DNA from 4 places in the Buttiauxella agrestis genome. Region 1 is predicted to be linked to each of the others. Evidence: predicted binding sites of a transcription regulator. Region 1 holds the regulator's gene; each other region holds the start of a gene.
The links. Region 1 encodes Fur, which represses iron uptake genes when iron is present. Its sites were predicted from a motif close to ATAATAATGAGAACNACTATCAA; they were not measured.
Positions count from the first base shown of each region.

Region 2: the regulator Fur is predicted to act here: its motif matches at 2,332-2,354, upstream of fes (enterochelin esterase).
Region 3: the regulator Fur is predicted to act here: its motif matches at 2,520-2,542, upstream of zupT (zinc transporter ZupT).
Region 4: the regulator Fur is predicted to act here: its motif matches at 2,674-2,696, upstream of bfd (bacterioferritin-associated ferredoxin).

Region 1 is NZ_UIGI01000001.1:3,529,754-3,534,411, forward strand. Features, by position in the region: gene pgm (phosphoglucomutase (alpha-D-glucose-1,6-bisphosphate-dependent)) at 1-369, opposite strand, end outside; gene seqA (replication initiation negative regulator SeqA) at 395-943, opposite strand; gene ybfF (esterase) at 1,145-1,921, shown strand; gene ybfE (LexA regulated protein) at 2,057-2,338, shown strand; gene fldA (flavodoxin FldA) at 2,490-3,020, shown strand; gene fur (ferric iron uptake transcriptional regulator) at 3,303-3,755, shown strand; gene chiQ (ChiQ/YbfN family lipoprotein) at 3,845-4,177, opposite strand; gene chiP (chitoporin ChiP) at 4,226-4,658, opposite strand, start outside.
Region 2 is NZ_UIGI01000001.1:3,702,505-3,707,162, forward strand. Features, by position in the region: gene DY231_RS17560 (enterobactin synthase subunit F) at 1-809, opposite strand, end outside; gene DY231_RS17565 (MbtH family protein) at 817-1,038, opposite strand; gene fes (enterochelin esterase) at 1,056-2,273, opposite strand; gene DY231_RS17575 (TonB-dependent siderophore receptor) at 2,554-4,658, shown strand, end outside.
Region 3 is NZ_UIGI01000001.1:4,184,719-4,189,376, reverse strand. Features, by position in the region: gene hldE (bifunctional D-glycero-beta-D-manno-heptose-7-phosphate kinase/D-glycero-beta-D-manno-heptose 1-phosphate adenylyltransferase HldE) at 1-317, shown strand, start outside; gene ubiK (ubiquinone biosynthesis accessory factor UbiK) at 373-657, opposite strand; FMN riboswitch at 793-940, shown strand; gene ribB (3,4-dihydroxy-2-butanone-4-phosphate synthase) at 1,037-1,690, shown strand; gene zupT (zinc transporter ZupT) at 1,740-2,507, opposite strand; gene ygiD (4,5-DOPA-extradiol-dioxygenase) at 2,707-3,495, shown strand; gene DY231_RS19715 (glutathionylspermidine synthase family protein) at 3,527-4,658, opposite strand, start outside.
Region 4 is NZ_UIGI01000001.1:398,639-403,296, forward strand. Features, by position in the region: gene fusA (elongation factor G) at 1-1,323, shown strand, start outside; gene tuf (elongation factor Tu) at 1,396-2,580, shown strand; gene bfd (bacterioferritin-associated ferredoxin) at 2,731-2,925, shown strand; gene bfr (bacterioferritin) at 2,998-3,474, shown strand; gene DY231_RS01920 (prepilin peptidase) at 3,458-3,970, opposite strand; gene rpsJ (30S ribosomal protein S10) at 4,357-4,658, shown strand, end outside.

The sequences.
Region 1 (4,658 bases):
GATGGCAGGCGTTGGCGTGTAGCCGTTTGCCTGCTGCACAATGACATCCACACCATTTGCAGCCAACACTTCGAGCACGGAGATAAACGCAGGTTCAGATAACGCGTGGGTATCTTTGCCAACGTAGCACGGCCCGGTAATGCCATTTTTTGCACGATCTTCAGCAATTGCCTGAGCAATCGCCAGAATGTGAGGTTCATTGAAACTATGACGTGCCGCACTACCACGGTGGCCGGACGTTCCGAACTTCACCGCGTGTTCGCTATTCCCCACTTCAGGCTTCAGCACGTAATACTGGGCCGTCAGTTGGGCTACGTTAATCAAATCGCTCTGTTGTGCCGGTTGTCCTGCACGAGGGTGGTTAGCCATTGGCCTTTCCTTCTGACGCGAGGTGTTAAATTGTGCCGCAAACCTTTTCAATCAATTCCGCCGGGAATTGCATTGATTGCATGATGTGTTCGATCATGCTGCATTTACGGCCTGTATTGGTATTGGTGATAACCCAGTATGGCGTACCAGGAACATGCTTAGGTTTGGTCTGGTTGCCATTTTGCAGCAGCGTTTGCTCGTTACCTGCAAAGTAGACACGGGTGCGACCGTGCAGCGACTCGGTCGCTTCACCAAAAGCATGAGCATCTAAGGTATACAAAGTCGAAAGCACCATCATGAAACGGTTAACGGCTTTCTTTTGCTCCGCATATTCATCGGACAGCAGCAATTCACGCACCGCACGAACACGATCGCGTGCTTTGTTTACGGGTTTGGCTTCCGGGGCAGGTGCGGCAGTTGCCGCCGTCTGGCCGGTCGTTGCAGGTGTAGCAGGAGTTTGACCGGCGGTAAATTTCAGCATGCGCCGTAAAATATCGGACGCGCTTTCACCAATGTGCTGCGTGTGGCTGGCAATATAGCGATAGAGCTCGTCATCAACTTCAATTGTTTTCATCTTAATCCAGTGCGATATCTTTTCTGAATACAAGTTGTTGGGATTATAAGGACAAATCCCAACCTCGGGTAGAGCCAAACTTTTGTCACGCCACAAAGTCAGACTAAACTGGAAATTTGCGGCACCGCAGTGGAAAGCCGACTGTGGCAGAATGCCGTTATGATACCCTAACCTCACGAAGTAAAAAAAAAGAACTTTGCCATGAAATTGAATGCTCGCCTGCAAACTGCGCAACAATTGACTAGTAATTCCCCCATCGTCCTTATTCACGGTCTTTTTGGTAGCCTTGATAACCTCGGCGTACTGGCCCGCTCACTGGGGCAGGATCATCCGTTGCTGCAAATTGATCTCCGCAATCATGGGTTATCGCCGCGTAGCGAAGAAATGAACTACTCTGCGATGGCGCAGGATGTTGTCGAAACGCTTGATGAATATGGCATTAAGAAAGCCATTATTATCGGCCATTCCATGGGCGGGAAAGTGGCAATGGCGTTAACCGCCGTCGCCCCAGAACGTATCGATAAATTGGTGCTGATTGATATCGCCCCGGTGGATTATCAAGTGCGCCGCCACGATGAGATTTTCGAAGCGATCAATGCAGTGAGCCGCGCAAACGTGAAAACTCGCCAGCAAGCCGCCGTGATTATGCGCGAGCATCTTAATGAAGAAGGCGTGATTCAGTTTTTGCTGAAATCCTTTTCTGACGGCGAATGGAAATTCAACGTGCCGGTGCTGTGGGAGCAATATGAGAATATTGTCGGATGGAAAAACATCCCTGCCTGGAACGAACCGGCGCTGTTTATTCGCGGGGGAGCATCTCCTTATGTTGACGAATCTCACCGCGAACAGCTGCTTTCGCAGTTCCCACAGGCCCGTGCGCATGTGGTTGCCGGTGCTGGCCACTGGGTTCACGCCGAAAAACCTGATGCTGTTTTGCGCGCAATTCATCGTTTTATCGGTGAATCCGCAGCAAACTGATTAAAAACAAACCGACTGGCCGCAAGTTGCGGCTAACGCGTTGGCGCGCAAGCCATGCTGATGTATGATTGCGCGCTAAATTGCGCCAGAGCACCCCGCTCAGTGCCACCTGAATTCCCTGTCAGTAGTCTAATCATGGCAAAAGAACAAACGGACCGTACTACATTAGATCTGTTCGCGGACGAGCGTCGCCCGGGGCGACCAAAAACAAATCCGCTAACGCGTGATGAGCAATTGCGTATCAACAAACGCAATCAACTCAAGCGCGATAAGGTACGCGGCCTGAAGCGAGTGGAGCTAAAGCTCAATAATGACGCGGTAGATGCTCTCAACCAACTGGCTGAAGCGCGCAATATCAGCCGTAGCGAGCTGATTGAAGAGATACTACTCGCGCAACTGAAGCAGCATCTCAGTTAGTTTTAGTGCTATGTCCTGGTATGCAATGTTGCAGTCTGTGCACACCGGGGCGATAGCAGTTTCCGCACCACGAAGTGTTCTGCTATGATTGCCCTATCTGTGGCCAAATAGCAGCCACCATACCATTAAGTATCAAGAGGTTATTTTACTCATGGCAATCGTAGGCATTTTTTTCGGCAGCGACACTGGTAACACCGAAAATATCGCGAAAATGATTCAAAAACAGCTCGGTAAAGAAGTTGCTGAGGTGCATGACATTGCTAAGAGCAGCAAAGAAGACCTGGAAGGCTTCGATATTCTGCTTCTCGGCATCCCAACGTGGTATTACGGTGAAGCACAATGCGACTGGGATGATTTCTTCCCGACGCTGGAAGAAGTTGATTTCAATGGCAAACTGGTTGCTCTGTTCGGCTGTGGCGACCAGGAAGATTACGCGGAATACTTCTGTGACGCGTTAGGCACTATCCGCGACATCATTGAGCCACGCGGTGCAGCTATCGTCGGCCACTGGCCAACTGCGGGCTACCATTTCGAAGCCTCTAAAGGTCTGGCTGACGACGATCATTTTGTCGGTCTGGCTATCGACGAAGATCGTCAACCAGAACTGACGGCTGAACGCGTTCAGAAATGGGTCAAACAAGTTTCTGACGAGCTGAACCTGGCTGATATCATCAACGCCTGATGCCAGATGTGACGCAACTATTGGGTTGCGTCACATTGATAGATATTATCGATTAAAATAATCGCTACAAATTTTTAACTTTTCAGTTTGTCCCTGTACAATGAACTCCTGATCAAAAAGCTAGCAAGGCAAACAAATCGCGACTCAGCCGCCATTTTTTAGCTTGATTATGCATAATACTTGCGGTTCCCATTTAGAAGTGGCAGTTCTATAATGAGACGCATTCATCTTAACGCTCACCCTGAGTCCGAGCGAATCGTTAAGCAACAGGACAATTTCCGCATGACTGACAATAATACCGCATTAAAGAAGGCCGGCTTGAAAGTCACGCTTCCGCGATTAAAAATCCTTGAAGTGTTGCAAGGGCCGGTGAACCACCACGTCAGTGCGGAAGACCTCTATAAACGTCTGATTGATATGGGCGAAGAGATTGGTCTCGCCACCGTTTATCGTGTACTAAACCAGTTTGATGATGCAGGCATTGTGACTCGTCATAATTTCGAAGGCGGCAAATCCGTGTTCGAACTGACGCAGCAGCATCACCATGACCATCTGATCTGTCTGGATTGCGGCAAGGTTATTGAATTCAGTGATGATTCAATCGAAGCCCGCCAGCGCGAAATCGCATCACGTCATGGCATTCGTCTGACTAACCACAGCCTGTACCTTTACGGTCACTGCGCTGAAGGTGATTGCCGTACTGATGAAAACGCACACGAAATCAGCGAAAGGTAATCCGTATATTCTGCCTTCTGATTCAGAAGCCAGGCATAAAAAAACCGGTGAGGAAGCTCACCGGTTTTTTTATTGCTTACGCGCAGCCATTATTTGTTGTTAGCGCGAATCTCTTGCCAGATTTTGTCGCATTTGGCTTTTACCGCCTGGTCATTACCCGTGCGGGTCGCCTGAATGCAGTTCTGGTAATCCAGGGTACGCACCGTTTCTTTCTTCGCGAAATCCTGATGCTCTTTTTCCTGACCTAAAACATTTAACACACTCTGGCAGGCCTGGATTTTATCCGGGTTGCCTTCTGCGGTGTTAATACAAGCGCTATACGCTTGTTTCAATTTAGTATCTTCCGGAGCCGTTTTAGGTTGTTGCTGCGCACACGCACTCAAACCTAACGCCATCACCGTAATCAGAACTAGCTTTTTCATGTTTGATATCCTTAAGAAAACCGGGCGTGTTTAGCGCCCGGAATCACATCAGAAGATGGTGAATGGTGCGATAACAATAAATTTCACGTCACGCTCATCCTGGAAGATGTTGCCGTAACCACCGCCCCAGCTTGGGATGTCGGAATGGTTGTCGTATTGAGTGAAGTGCAGTTTGAACAGAGTGCCTTTCGCACGACCATCCTGAACGGTGTACAACGCATCAAGGCTGTACGCAGATTCTTTCAGGCGGTTATCCGCATCGTAGTAACCGTCTGTCGTTGGTTTGGAGCTTGGTTTAGCATCCCATGCGTAAACATAAGAAGCACCCACTGCCCAACCCGCAAGATTCCAGTTGCTCAGGTCATACATCGCGCCTGCAAATACCGCTTTTTCACCGTTGGCGTTGAAGTCAGAGCGGTTATCCCACCACACATCAAGACGACCGTTGGAAGAGGCGTAAGTTGGCGTCATACGCTGCAAG
Region 2 (4,658 bases), 170 kb from region 1:
ACCAGCCCTAATGCCATATCGGCAGCCGTCAGGTTTTTCTGGCGGGCGTTATCCATCAGCAGGTGGAAATCTGCGCTCTCAAAATTCAGCGACTGGCGAATCAATTGGGTGGTGGAACCCAAATCTGTGAGTGGTTTTGCTGAAAGCGTGGCAGGCGGCGGTAACTGGCGAGTTTTATCAGCCCAAAACGCCGCGTCGCGCAGCCTGGCGTCGGATTTGCGGTAATGCTCGTATTCCGCAACGACATCACTAAACGGGGTAAATGGGCTGGGTTCAGGATTTTGATTTTGACAATACGCACTGTAAATATTGGCAATACGGCGGGTAATTGCGGTGAAACTGAAGCCATCAACCACCAAATGGTGAAAACGTTGATACCAGAACCAGCGCGTTTCGTCGATGCGCAGGAGTTGATGATGATAAAGCGGTTTACCGCTGCTGATACGCAAATCCTGCTCAAGATCCTCACGCATCAGTGCCAGGGCAGCCGTTTCAGGTTCAGCGACGCCGCGTAAATCACGGCAAAGCGGGGCTGTAAATGTTGCATCAGGATCGACCCACTGGCGCGCCTCGCCGTCCACTTCACTAAAACGCAGACTCAGCGTATCCGCCTCTTTCAGGCCCGCTACTATCGCCTTGCACAGCAGTGCTTCATTAAGCTCGCCGTTAAGTTCGCCCCCGCAGTTTAATTCAATATAGTGCGCAACGCTCCACGCGTTGGCCTGGGGCGAAAGCTGATCGGCCATCCAGATGCCGGGTTGCGCCGCCACCAGCGGCAGAGTTTCGGTGGGTGCGAGTATCGGCGCCATGATTAATTCACTCACCTTTCACCTCTGCTTTCGCAAAGTTTGCCGGTTGTAATTGGGTCCAGTTAGCGAGCAGCCACTGATTGCACTCTTCGTTCGATGCCGGTTCACAAACTACCTGCCAGCCATCGGGCAAGGCACAGTGTTCAGGCCATAAGCTGAACTGGCTCGCGGCATTTTCAAGGATGAAAAAACGACTCTGCGGCGAGTCGAAGGGATTACTGAATTCCATACTTCATTCCACTCCTGTCAAAGAGACGCTTTCCAGAGCCAGGCTAAGCCGTTAATCAGCCCGCCCCGCCAGCAAAGCGCATCGTGCCCACCGTCAACCTGACGGTAGAAAACTGCTCGCTGTGTTTGTTGTAGTAAGGGATAAATTCGTTGATTAACCTGATGGATAAGAGGTTCTCTGACCCCTGCCTCAAGATAGATTCGCAGCGGTTTGTCGCACACCAGCCCATCTTCAAGTCGCTGGATTAATTGCCCGCCCTGCGGATTGCTTCCGCGATTAGGCCACCAGTAAGAACCGGACTGGCTCAACACGCAGCCAAATTGTTCCGGCCAGTGAAGTGCGGCATAAAGCGAAGAAAGTCCGCCAAAACTTTGCCCGGCCACCACGGTGGTTTCGGGTTTTTCATTCCAGCGAGTGAGGGTGCACAGGTGCGGTAATAACTCTTCCTGCAACGCCTGCCAGAACTGCGCATTACACGGCAGTTCGTTGCTACGGGTGTCGTTATCAATCACGTCAATCAGCACGTAAACCGCAGGCGGTAGCGCTCCGGCGTCAGTTTGTGCCTGAAGCGCAGGCCACACCGGCATGCTTTCGGCCCAGAATTGGCCGTCGAGCAAAATCGCCAGCGGGCGCTCTTCGGGTTTTGCGTCACCGGTCGCAAAAATCCACACTTTGCGCTGATTTTTCAGACCCGGGCTATCCCAGGTGATGCATTGCACTGCGCAATGCGGCGTGTTGGGGTTATCCCAGCCAGGCTGCTGTGGTGCGTCAGGAAGATGGAGTGCGGACATCGGATGCCCGCGCCCGCCCAGCCAACTTTCCGGGTTCAGCGGATCGGCAATGGCTCGCGGCAGCAGTTTGCGCCAGCCTTCACGTAGCGCCATACGCGCCGGTTCGATACCCTCGAACGCTTGCGCGGGGAAATCCTCTTCGCAGACCGACGGGATAAAACAATAACTGCCGCGCCATGTGCTGCCGAGGCGAGTTTGCCACTGCCAGACATCCGTCCCAGGCACGCGTTCCAGAGTTTGCGGGCGAGATTTTTGGTGATGGTCGGTCACGCCGGTGATGTAAATCCAGACTCGCTTTATCGGTGAGGTTTTCTCGCAGCCTTGCGGATCACGCCACAAAAAACGCACCTCACACTGATTGTCACTTTTACAGGTAACGGCGGGGATCCCTTGCGCCTGTTTTTCCTGCCACCAGCACTCACTTCCTGTCAGCAAATTTGTCACTCGAGCATAACCTTATGAAATTATTGATAACGGTCAACAATCTTGAAATATATTGATAATACTATTGATAATTATTTTCATTTGCAATAGCGTATTTCCGCGCTTTGAGCTACCAGCTTCCGGGTGCAAAAACAATAAATTGCCGAACTTGAAGGCACGATTCCCTCATTTCAGGGCGAATGCTGGACAGATCCCGGTATGACTAAGTGAAAACCATGCTGCGCCCGATCCCTATGGGAATGGAATGACACCGGGCGAAGCGGAAAAGCAGGCCGCCATAATGAATAATAAAATTAACTATTCCCTCGCGATGCTGATTAATCTGGGGATATACGGGGTCGCCCAACCTGCCTTTGCGGCAGATCAAGCAGCACCGGCAACGGCGCAAGCCGCGGCACCCAGCAACGACGACTCGCTCACTCATGAAGACACTTTGGTTGTTACCGCTGCCGAGCAAAATTTGCAGGCGCCAGGCGTTTCGACCATCACAGCAGAAGAACTCAAAAAGCGCCCACCGGCGCGTGATATTTCCGAAATCGTTCGTACCATGCCGGGCGTTAACCTGACCGGTAACTCCACCAGCGGCCAGCGCGGCAACGGTCGCCAGATTGATATTCGCGGTATGGGCCCGGAAAACACGCTGATTCTTATCGATGGTAAACCCGTGACCAGCCGTAACTCTGTGCGTCTGGGCTGGCGTGGCGAGCGTGATACTCGCGGCGATGCAAGCTGGGTTCCGCCAGAAATGGTTGAGCGTATTGAAGTTATTCGTGGCCCAGCCGCCGCACGTTACGGCAACGGCGCGGCTGGCGGCGTGGTGAATATCATCACCAAAAAAGGCACCAACGAATGGCACGGTTCCTGGAACACCTATCTGAATGCGCCAGAGCACAAAGACGAAGGTTCTACCAAGCGCACCAACTTTAGCCTGAATGGCCCGCTGGGCGGGGATTTCAGCTTCCGTCTGTACGGCAACCTCGATAAAACCCAGGCCGATGCATGGGACATCAACCAGGGCCATCAGTCTGAACGTACTGGTATTTACGCCGATACGCTGCCCGCCGGGCGCGAAGGCGTGATTAACAAAGACATCAACGGCGTGGTGCGTTGGGACTTTGCGCCAATGCAATCTTTGGAACTGGAAGCGGGCTACAGCCGCCAGGGCAACCTGTATTCCGGCGATACCCAAAACACCAACACCAACAAAATCGTTAAAGATAACTATGGCGAAGAGACAAACCGTCTGTACCGCCAGAGCTACTCTCTGACCTGGAATGGCGGTTGGGATAACGGCCTGACCACCAGCAACTGGGTGCAGTACGAGCACACGCGCAACTCGCGTATGCAAGAAGGCCTGGCCGGTGGCACCGAAGGGATTTTCTCCAGCGATCAATTCAGCGATATCGATCTGAGCGACGTGCTGCTGCACAGCGATGTGAATATCCCGATTGATTTTATCGTGAATCAGAACCTGACGTTGGGCACCGAATGGAACCAGCAGAAGATGAAAGATTTGTCTTCAAACAACCAGACCTTTATGGGCGGACCGGTTCCAGGTTCATCCAGCACCGGTCGTAGCCCGTATTCCCAGGCTGAAATCTTCTCCCTGTTTGCCGAAGACAATATGGAGCTGACGGACAGCACCATGCTGACGCCGGGCGTGCGTTTTGATCACCACAGCATTGTGGGCAGCAACTGGAGTCCGTCACTCAACCTGTCGCAAGGTTTAGGTGATTATTTCACGCTGAAAATGGGTATCGCCCAGGCGTATAAAGCGCCAAGCCTGTATCAAACTAACCCGAACTACATTCTGTACAGCAAGGGTCAGGGTTGCTACGCAAGCAGCACTGGCGTGGGCTGCTACATGATGGGTAACGAAGACCTTAAGGCTGAAACCAGCGTTAACAAAGAGATTGGCCTTGAGTTCAAAAAAGACGGCTGGCTCGCAGGTGTGACCTGGTTCCGTAACGATTACAAAGACAAAATCGAAGCGGGCTATGCCCCTATCGGCCAGACCTCTTCCGGCAAAACCAAGACCGATATTTACCAGTGGGAAAACATCCCTAAAGCACTGGTAGAAGGGCTTGAAGGAACGTTAAACGTACCGGTTTCCACCACGGTAAGCTGGACGAACAACGTCACCTATATGCTGGAAAGTAAGAACAAAGAAACCGGCGAGCGCCTTTCTGTTATCCCGGAATACACGCTCAACTCAACGCTGAGCTGGCAGATTCGCCAGGACGTTTCTGTGCAATCCACCTTTACGTGGTACGGCAAACAGCAGCCGAAGAAATACAACTACAAAGGTCAGCCAGCAACAGGTCCAGAAACCAACGAAGTTAGCCCATACAGCATCGTTGGCATGAGCGGAACCTGGGATGCAAC
Region 3 (4,658 bases), 650 kb from region 1:
TTGCGGTCAACAGCGATGCTTCTACCCGACGCCTGAAAGGCGAAACCCGCCCGGTGAACCCGCAGGATCAACGTATGATCGTGTTAGGTGCGCTGGAAGCCGTGGATTGGGTGGTATTGTTTGAAGAAGACACGCCACAGCGTTTAATCGGCGAAGTATTGCCTGATTTGTTGGTCAAAGGTGGTGATTACAAACCGGATGATATCGCCGGGAGTAAAGAAGTCTGGGCTAACGGTGGTGAGGTGATGGTGCTTAACTTTGAAGATGGTTGTTCAACCACCAACATCATTAAAAAGATCCAGAGCCACGAAGCGTAAGCCACGAAATTGAGTCTCTGCAAAACAAAGTAAAACGCCCCAGCCGGGGCGTTTTTTACATCTGCGGTTCTGTTGGCGATGTGACATCCGGAGTCTGAACGCTACGGCTTTCCAGCTCGCTCAAACGCTGTTCCAGTAATGCCAGTTTTTCGCGAGTGCGCAGCAGCACTTGCGTCTGCACATCAAATTCTTCACGGCTAACCAGATCCAGACGTGTTAACTGTGACTGTAAAACCTGGCGAACTTTCTTCTCGACATCATCCCCGAATTCACGAATCCCTTTCGGCATTGACTCGTGGACCTGGCGAGCTATCTGTTCAATTTTTTTCGGGTCAATCATAGCGGCTTCCATAATCTTACGGGATTGTCTTACGGTATTAGCATTAATTGTAATGCCTGCGAGCCTCCTTAGAAACCCGAAAATGTTCTAAGGTTTGGCGTTGCCAGAGAAAATCATCGGCGTTATAGTAAGTCTGCTTATTCTCAGGGCGGGGTGCAACTCCCCACCGGCGGTAAATCAGCGAACGCTGAAAGCCCGCGAGCGCTCCAGAGCAATCTGGAGGTCAGCAGATCCGGTGTAATTCCGGAGCCGACGGTTATAGTCCGGATGGGAGAGAGTAACGACTAAGCTCAAGCTTTTAAGCCTGCTCACGTTATTTTTATAGCTCCTAAGACTGCCCTGATTCTGGTAACCATAATTTTAATGAGGTTTTTTTACCATGAATCAGACGCTCCTTTCTGCATTTGGCACTCCTGCACAGCGCGTAGAACTTGCTCTTGAAGCACTGCGTGAAGGTCGTGGGGTAATGGTTCTTGACGATGAAGATCGCGAGAACGAAGGCGACATGATTTTCCCAGCGGAAACCATGACCGTTGAGCAAATGGCTCTGACCATTCGCCACGGTAGCGGTATTGTTTGCCTGTGCCTGACTGAAGAACGCCGTAAACAACTCGAATTGCCAATGATGGTTGAGAACAACACCAGTGCCTATGGCACCGGGTTTACTGTGACTATCGAAGCTGCAACCGGCGTGACTACCGGTGTTTCTGCCGCAGACCGTATTACCACTGTTCGTGCCGCCATTGCTGATGGCGCAAAACCAAGCGACCTGAACCGCCCGGGACACGTATTCCCGCTGCGTGCTCAGCCTGGTGGCGTGTTAACTCGCGGTGGCCACACTGAAGCGACTATCGATTTAGTGACGCTTGCTGGCTTCAAACCTGCCGGTGTGCTGTGTGAACTGACCAATGACGACGGTACTATGGCGCGTGCACCTGAGTGCATCACCTTTGCCCGCGAGCACAACATGGCTGTGGTGACGATTGAAGACCTGGTGGAATACCGTCAGGCTCATGAACGCAAAGCCAGCTAACTATCTAAGCTAAAAAGCAAAAATCCCGGTTTTTACACCGGGATTTTTTTCAACCAATCCCATTGGTTTGCAATAACGTCAGGCTAAACCCCATCACTGCCATACCGCAAAGCACGCCATAACTCGGGTTGTTGTGCGGGTCTATTTCTTTGGCAAGCGGCATCAGTTCATCCACCGATAGCGCAACCATAATCCCTGCCACGGCGGCCATAATGGCAGCCATAAGAACCGGCGAAACCATCGGGCCTAAAATCAACCAGGCCAGCACACCACCCAGGATTTCGGCAAGTCCTGAAATCCCCGCCCAGAAAATGGCTTTACGCTTCGAGCCGGTAGCCGCGTAAACCGGGCCTGCAACGGCTAAACCTTCAGGAATGTTATGCAACGCTACCGCAAGTGCTATCCCCATTCCTAATTCCAGATTGCTGCTGGCCGTCACAAAGGTCGCAACACCTTCCGGGAAGTTATGCAAACTAATGCCGAGTGTCAGCAACAGCGCCGTGCGACGCAAATTGCGAGGCTGCGGTTTGCTGTCCATTAAATCTTGCGGATGCGCATGGGGCAGGGCGCGGTCAAGGGCGAAATAGCCCAACAGACCCACCATAAACATACCGTAGCCCAACACGGGTGACATTCCTTCGGTATGCAGCGCGGCAGGCAGCATTTCCATCAACGAGATAAGCAGCATAATGCCTGCTGCAAAACCGAGGGAAAATGCCAGCACACGGTTTGATGGCTTCTGGCCAAGCACGCCAAGAAAAGCGCCAATGAAAGTGGCTCCCCCGGCTAATAGGGTCAGGATCAAGGGTACTGACATTTATCACTCCTTTTGATAATGATTCTCATTCATATTAATGGGCGATGTGATAAAAATCGAGAGCCAGTTGAGAAGCTTTACACATCGCTTACATTCAAATTTCCTGAAGATCTTCATCATGCTTATCTGAGTTCTTCATACCGCAAAAACGCGTACTGTAGTTTTCATAAACTGAATGACCTGATTAAAGGACACCACCATGACAACTCAACGAATGCCTGCGCTGTTCCTCGGACACGGTAGCCCAATGAACGTGCTGGAAGATAACCAATATACCCAGGCATGGCGCCATTTGGGAGAGACCTTACCGCGCCCGAAAGCAATTGTGGTGGTATCTGCGCACTGGTTCACTAAAGGCACGGGTGTGACGGCAATGGAAACGCCAAAAACCATCCATGATTTTGGGGGTTTCCCACAGGCGCTCTACGATACTCATTATCCAGCACCGGGTTCGCCTGAGCTTGCCCAGCAGTTAGTCGACTTACTGGCCCCTGTTCCGGTCATGCAGGATAAAGAAGCCTGGGGTTTTGACCATGGCTCCTGGGGCGTGCTTATTAAGATGTACCCGAATGCTGATATTCCCATGGTGCAGCTCAGTATCGACAGCACGAAACCGGCAGCATGGCATTTCGAAATAGGCCGCAAGCTGGCGACGCTGCGCGATCAGGGCATCATGCTGATTGCCAGTGGCAACGTGGTTCATAACCTGCGCACTGCACGCTGGCACGGTGAAAACACGCCGTACCCATGGGCTGAGTCGTTTAACCAGTACGTGAAAGATAATCTCACATGGCTTGGGCCAGTCGCTGAACACCCGTTGGTGAACTATCTCCAGCATGAAGGTGGTTCGTTATCAAACCCAACAGCCGATCACTACTTGCCGTTGTTGTATGTCCTGGGGGCGTGGGATGGCAAAGAGCCGATTACGCTGCCGACAGACGGTATTGAGATGGGATCGTTAAGTATGCTTTCAGTTCAGATCGGTTAGCTAAAGGCGCGAATCTCGCGCCTTTAATTTATTACTCTACAAACACATGCGGATAGAAACGCGAAAGATCCTGAGTGATTAATTCGCGATCTTCACGAATGCCGATCCCCGCCGGTTGATCGTTGATGAGCCAGCTTCCGATCAGCACATAACTATCGCCAAATTTAGGCAACTGATAGAACTGCTGGACGATCATGCCTTCTTCGCCGTAGGGTCCATCGACACGGGCAATTTCTTCGCCATTTTCGATGATCTTCACGTTTGCCCCTTCGCGAGAGAAGATAGGCTTCACGACATACTTATCCATCTGCGGATAGTTATCTTCGGCGAAATAAGCAGGCAGCAAGTTGGGATGATCCGGGAACATTTCCCACAGCATCGGCAGCAATGCTTTGTTGGAGATAATGCTCTTCCAGGCAGGTTCCAGCCAGCGCACGCCAGCATCTTCAAGCTTGGTGGAGAACATCTCACGCAGCATAAATTCCCATGGATAGAGCTTGAACAGGTTGCTGATGACCTGGTCCTGCAAATCGGTGAACTGGCCTTTCTCGCCTAAACCGATGTCTTCCATGTAGACAAATTCGCTTGCCACTTCTGCTTCGGCTGCACAATCCTGCAAATACTGGACGGTACCGCGATCTTCTACGGTGTCCTGGCAGCAGGCAAAATGCACCAGATTAAAGCCGTGCTGCTGTTTTAATTCAGCAAAACGCTCGATCAGCTTTTCTTGCAGGCTGTTGAATTGATCGCTTCCCGCGGGGAGATTCCCAGCCTGAACCTGATCTTCAAGCCAGATCCACTGGAAGAATGCCGCTTCATACAAAGAGGTTGGCGTATCGGCGTTATTTTCCAGAAGTTTAGGCTCACCCACGCCATCCCACGCGATATCAAGACGCGAGTAGAGTGATGGTTGCTGGGTACGCCACGACTGGCGCACAAACTCCCAGGTGTGTTTAGGGATGCGGAATTTAGCCAGCAGCTCATCACTACTCACGACTTTTTCGACAACCTTCAGGCACATTTGATGCAGTTCAGCAGTCACTTCTTCCAGGCGTTCAACCTGTGGAAGCGTCAACTGGTAATAAGCGTCTTCACACCAGTACGGCTCGCCATACATGGTGTGGAAGTTGAAACCGTATTCTGTGGCTTTCTCGCGCCAGTCC
Region 4 (4,658 bases), 3.1 Mb from region 1:
ACCTGTGGTTCTGCATTTAAGAACAAAGGTGTTCAGGCGATGCTGGATGCGGTTGTTGAATACCTGCCAGCTCCAACTGACGTTACTGCGATTAACGGTATGCTGGACGACGGTAAAGACACTCCGGCTGTTCGTCACTCTGACGACAACGAGCCGTTTGCTGCTCTGGCGTTCAAAATCGCAACTGACCCGTTTGTTGGTAACCTGACCTTCTTCCGCGTTTACTCTGGCGTGGTTAACTCTGGTGATACCGTGTTCAACCCGGTGAAATCAGCACGTGAGCGTCTGGGCCGTATCGTACAGATGCACGCCAACAAACGTGAAGAGATCAAAGAAGTTCGCGCTGGCGACATCGCTGCAGCTATTGGTCTGAAAGAAGTGACTACTGGTGATACCCTGTGTGACCAGGACAACGTGATCATTCTGGAGCGCATGGAATTCCCTGAGCCAGTAATTTCGATCGCTGTTGAACCAAAAACCAAAGCTGACCAGGAAAAAATGGGTCTGGCTCTGGGTCGTCTGGCTAAAGAAGATCCATCATTCCGCGTATGGACTGATGAAGAAACCAACCAGACTATCATCGCTGGTATGGGTGAGCTTCACCTCGACATCATCGTTGACCGTATGAAACGTGAATTCAACGTTGAAGCTAACGTTGGTAAACCTCAGGTTGCTTACCGTGAAGCGATTCGCGCGAAAGTTACCGATGTTGAAGGTAAACACGCTAAGCAGTCTGGTGGTCGTGGTCAGTACGGTCATGTTGTTATCGACATGTACCCACTGGAGCCGGGTTCGAATCCGAAAGGTTACGAGTTCGTCAACGACATCAAAGGTGGTGTGATCCCAACGGAATACATCCCTGCTGTTGATAAAGGCATCCAGGAGCAGCTGAAGTCTGGTCCTCTGGCGGGTTACCCAGTAGTAGATCTCGGCGTGCGTCTGCACTTCGGTTCTTACCACGACGTTGACTCCTCCGAACTGGCGTTTAAACTGGCCGCTTCTATCGCCTTCAAAGATGGCTTTAAGAAAGCAAAACCAGTTCTGCTTGAGCCTATCATGAAGGTTGAAGTTGAAACTCCGGAAGAGAACACCGGTGACGTTATCGGTGACCTTAGCCGTCGTCGTGGTCAGCTGAAAGGTCAAGAATCTAACGCTACTGGCGTTCAGATTCACGCTGAAGTTCCGTTGTCTGAAATGTTCGGTTACGCAACTCAATTGCGTTCTCTGACCAAAGGTCGTGCATCTTACTCCATGGAATTCCTGAAGTATGATGACGCGCCAAACAACGTTGCTCAGGCCGTAATCGAAGCTCGCGGTAAATAAGCCCCGAGTTTAAAAAACATTGATCCCGTGCTCTCTCCTTGAGGGGAGAGCGCAACAGTAAGGAATATAGCCGTGTCTAAAGAAAAATTTGAACGTACAAAACCGCACGTCAACGTCGGTACTATCGGCCACGTTGACCATGGTAAAACCACTCTGACTGCAGCAATCACTACCGTTCTGGCTAAAACCTACGGCGGTTCTGCTCGTGCATTCGACCAGATCGATAACGCACCAGAAGAAAAAGCTCGTGGTATCACCATCAACACTTCCCACGTTGAATATGACACCCCGACTCGCCACTACGCGCACGTTGACTGCCCAGGGCACGCCGACTACGTCAAAAACATGATCACCGGTGCTGCTCAGATGGACGGTGCTATCCTGGTTGTTGCTGCGACTGATGGCCCAATGCCACAGACCCGCGAGCACATCCTGCTGGGTCGCCAGGTTGGCGTTCCATTCATGATCGTGTTCATGAACAAATGTGACATGGTTGATGACGAAGAGCTGCTGGAACTGGTAGAAATGGAAGTTCGTGAACTTCTGTCTGCTTATGACTTCCCGGGCGACGATATCCCAGTTGTACGTGGTTCAGCGCTGAAAGCGCTGGAAGGCGAAGCAGAGTGGGAAGCTAAAATCATCGAGCTGGCTGGCCACCTGGATAACTACATCCCAGAACCAGAGCGTGCTATCGACAAGCCATTCCTGCTGCCAATCGAAGACGTATTCTCCATCTCCGGCCGTGGTACTGTTGTTACCGGTCGTGTAGAGCGTGGTATCGTTAAAGTGGGCGAAGAAGTAGAAATCGTTGGTATCAAAGATACCGTGAAATCTACCTGTACTGGCGTTGAAATGTTCCGCAAACTGCTGGACGAAGGCCGTGCTGGTGAGAACGTTGGTGTTCTGCTGCGTGGTATTAAGCGTGAAGATATCGAACGTGGTCAGGTTCTGGCTAAGCCAGGCTCTATCAAGCCGCACACTCAGTTCGAGTCAGAAGTTTATATCCTGTCCAAAGATGAAGGCGGTCGTCATACTCCGTTCTTCAAAGGCTACCGTCCACAGTTCTACTTCCGTACAACTGACGTGACTGGTACCATCGAACTGCCAGAAGGCGTTGAGATGGTCATGCCGGGCGACAACATTCAGATGGTTGTTACCCTGATCCACCCAATCGCAATGGACGACGGCCTGCGTTTCGCAATCCGTGAAGGCGGCCGTACTGTAGGCGCTGGTGTTGTTGCTAAAGTTATCGCTTAATCGCTGATACCTTTATATGAAAAAAGAGCGCTTAGGCGCTCTTTTTTTTTGCCTATTTTGCCGCTTCTCACCTGTATCAAACATCCGTGTGCTATTGTAATCATAACTATTCTCATTTACACTTTGCGCGTAATTTGAACGGGAGTGCTTATGTACGTTTGTTTGTGTAATGGTGTAAGTGATAAAAAAATTCGGCAGGCTGTACGCCAGTTTCATCCACAATCTTTCCAGCAGCTTCGCAAGTTTGTGCCTGTGGGAAACCAATGTGGCAAGTGCATTCGCGCAGCAAGAGAAATCATGCAAGAAGAGTTATTGCAGATCCCAGAATTTAAAGAGATCGCCTAAGCCAGTCACTTTTTTTTGACTTACTCCGTGCTACATCTACGCTTCATGTAGTGGAAGCGGAGGGAGTAAAAAATGAAAGGTGATATTAAGATAATAAATTATCTCAATAAATTATTGGGAAACGAGCTTGTCGCGATCAATCAGTATTTTCTCCATGCGAGAATGTTCAAAAACTGGGGCTTAATGCGCCTCAACGAAGTTGAATACCACGAATCCATCGATGAAATGAAACACGCCGATAAATATATCGAGCGGATTTTGTTCCTCGAAGGTATTCCTAACCTACAAGACTTAGGCAAACTTCACATCGGAGAGGATGTCGAAGAAATGCTTCAGTCCGATCTCAACTTAGAAATGGATGGCGCTAAAGATTTACGCGAAGCCATTGCGTACGCAGATACCATTCATGACTACGTTAGTCGGGATATGATGATACAAATTCTTGCCGAAGAAGAGCATCACATCGATTGGTTAGAAACTGAATTGGATCTCATTTCAAAAATTGGTTTGCAAAATTATCTACAATCGCAAATCAAAGAAGGAAACTGAGTTCTTTAAACTGTGGGAGGGAAGAGCAAATCCATCCTACAGAACCACCCGCTATCGCGAGGTTTGGTCCGAAAGGTAGCGGAGTGGTAGCAAGTGAAAGACGATTCCCCAGTAACAATTTTGTTATCAAGGCAAAAAGCAATCCAGATGTTGCCGCCGCTAATGTTATCCATCCTAAACTCTGCCAACCATGCCACGCCCCCAGGGCGGATAACAATTTCATATCGCCGTATCCAATTCCTTCCCAGCCTCGCCAGTAATAGTAAACCCAATAGAGTACCCACAAACTCAAATACCCGATAATGGCTCCAAGTACACAGTCAGATAAGTGTTCCGGTGCAAAACAGATTTGAAATATCAATCCAGACCACAAAAGAGGGTAGTTCAGTCTATCCGGTAGCAGCAAGCTTCGATAATCAATCCAGGCCAGGCGCAGTAAAAGCCCAACATGCAGGACAATAAAAAGTAAAAGGACCGGGGTAGAGGAGATAAACATTACGTAAAAGTACTCTTCAAAAAGATGTCTTCCCAAGCTAGTGAAATGAATGGGTCAAAGCAAAATGACAATTGCTGATTTACGAGGGGTCTTCCCAAAAAGTTCTCTCGCCACTTACGGAAGACATTTACCCTGCAAAGAGAATCGTATTCCCGCACAAAAGATTGTTTAATTCGTATCCATGGCTTGCTTAAGGTGCAGATTTACGTATAATGCGCGGGCCTGTCTTAATCGATGGCTGGCTCGATATGAGCCTGACAGCGAAGCTGCTGTCGACAATGTTCCCAATTGGGGAACTATGTATGAACGATTACACTCCCCCATCAATCGTAATGGGTGCGAGTAGTGATTTTTTTCGTCTATAAAATAATTGGAGCTATGGTCTCATGCAGAGCCAAAGAATCCGTATCCGCCTTAAAGCGTTTGATCATCGTCTGATCGATCAATCAACTGCGGAAATCGTCGAGACTGCTAAGCGCACTGGTGCGCAAGTACGTGGTCCGATCCCGCTGCCGACCCGCAAAGAGCGCTTTACCGTTCTGATCTCTCCGCACGTCAACAAAGACGCGCGTGATCAGTACGAAATTCGCACTCACAAGCGTCTGGTTGACATCGTTGAGCCAACTGAGAAAACCGTTGATGCTCTGATGCGTCTGGATCTGGCTGCTGGTGTTGATGTGCAGATCAG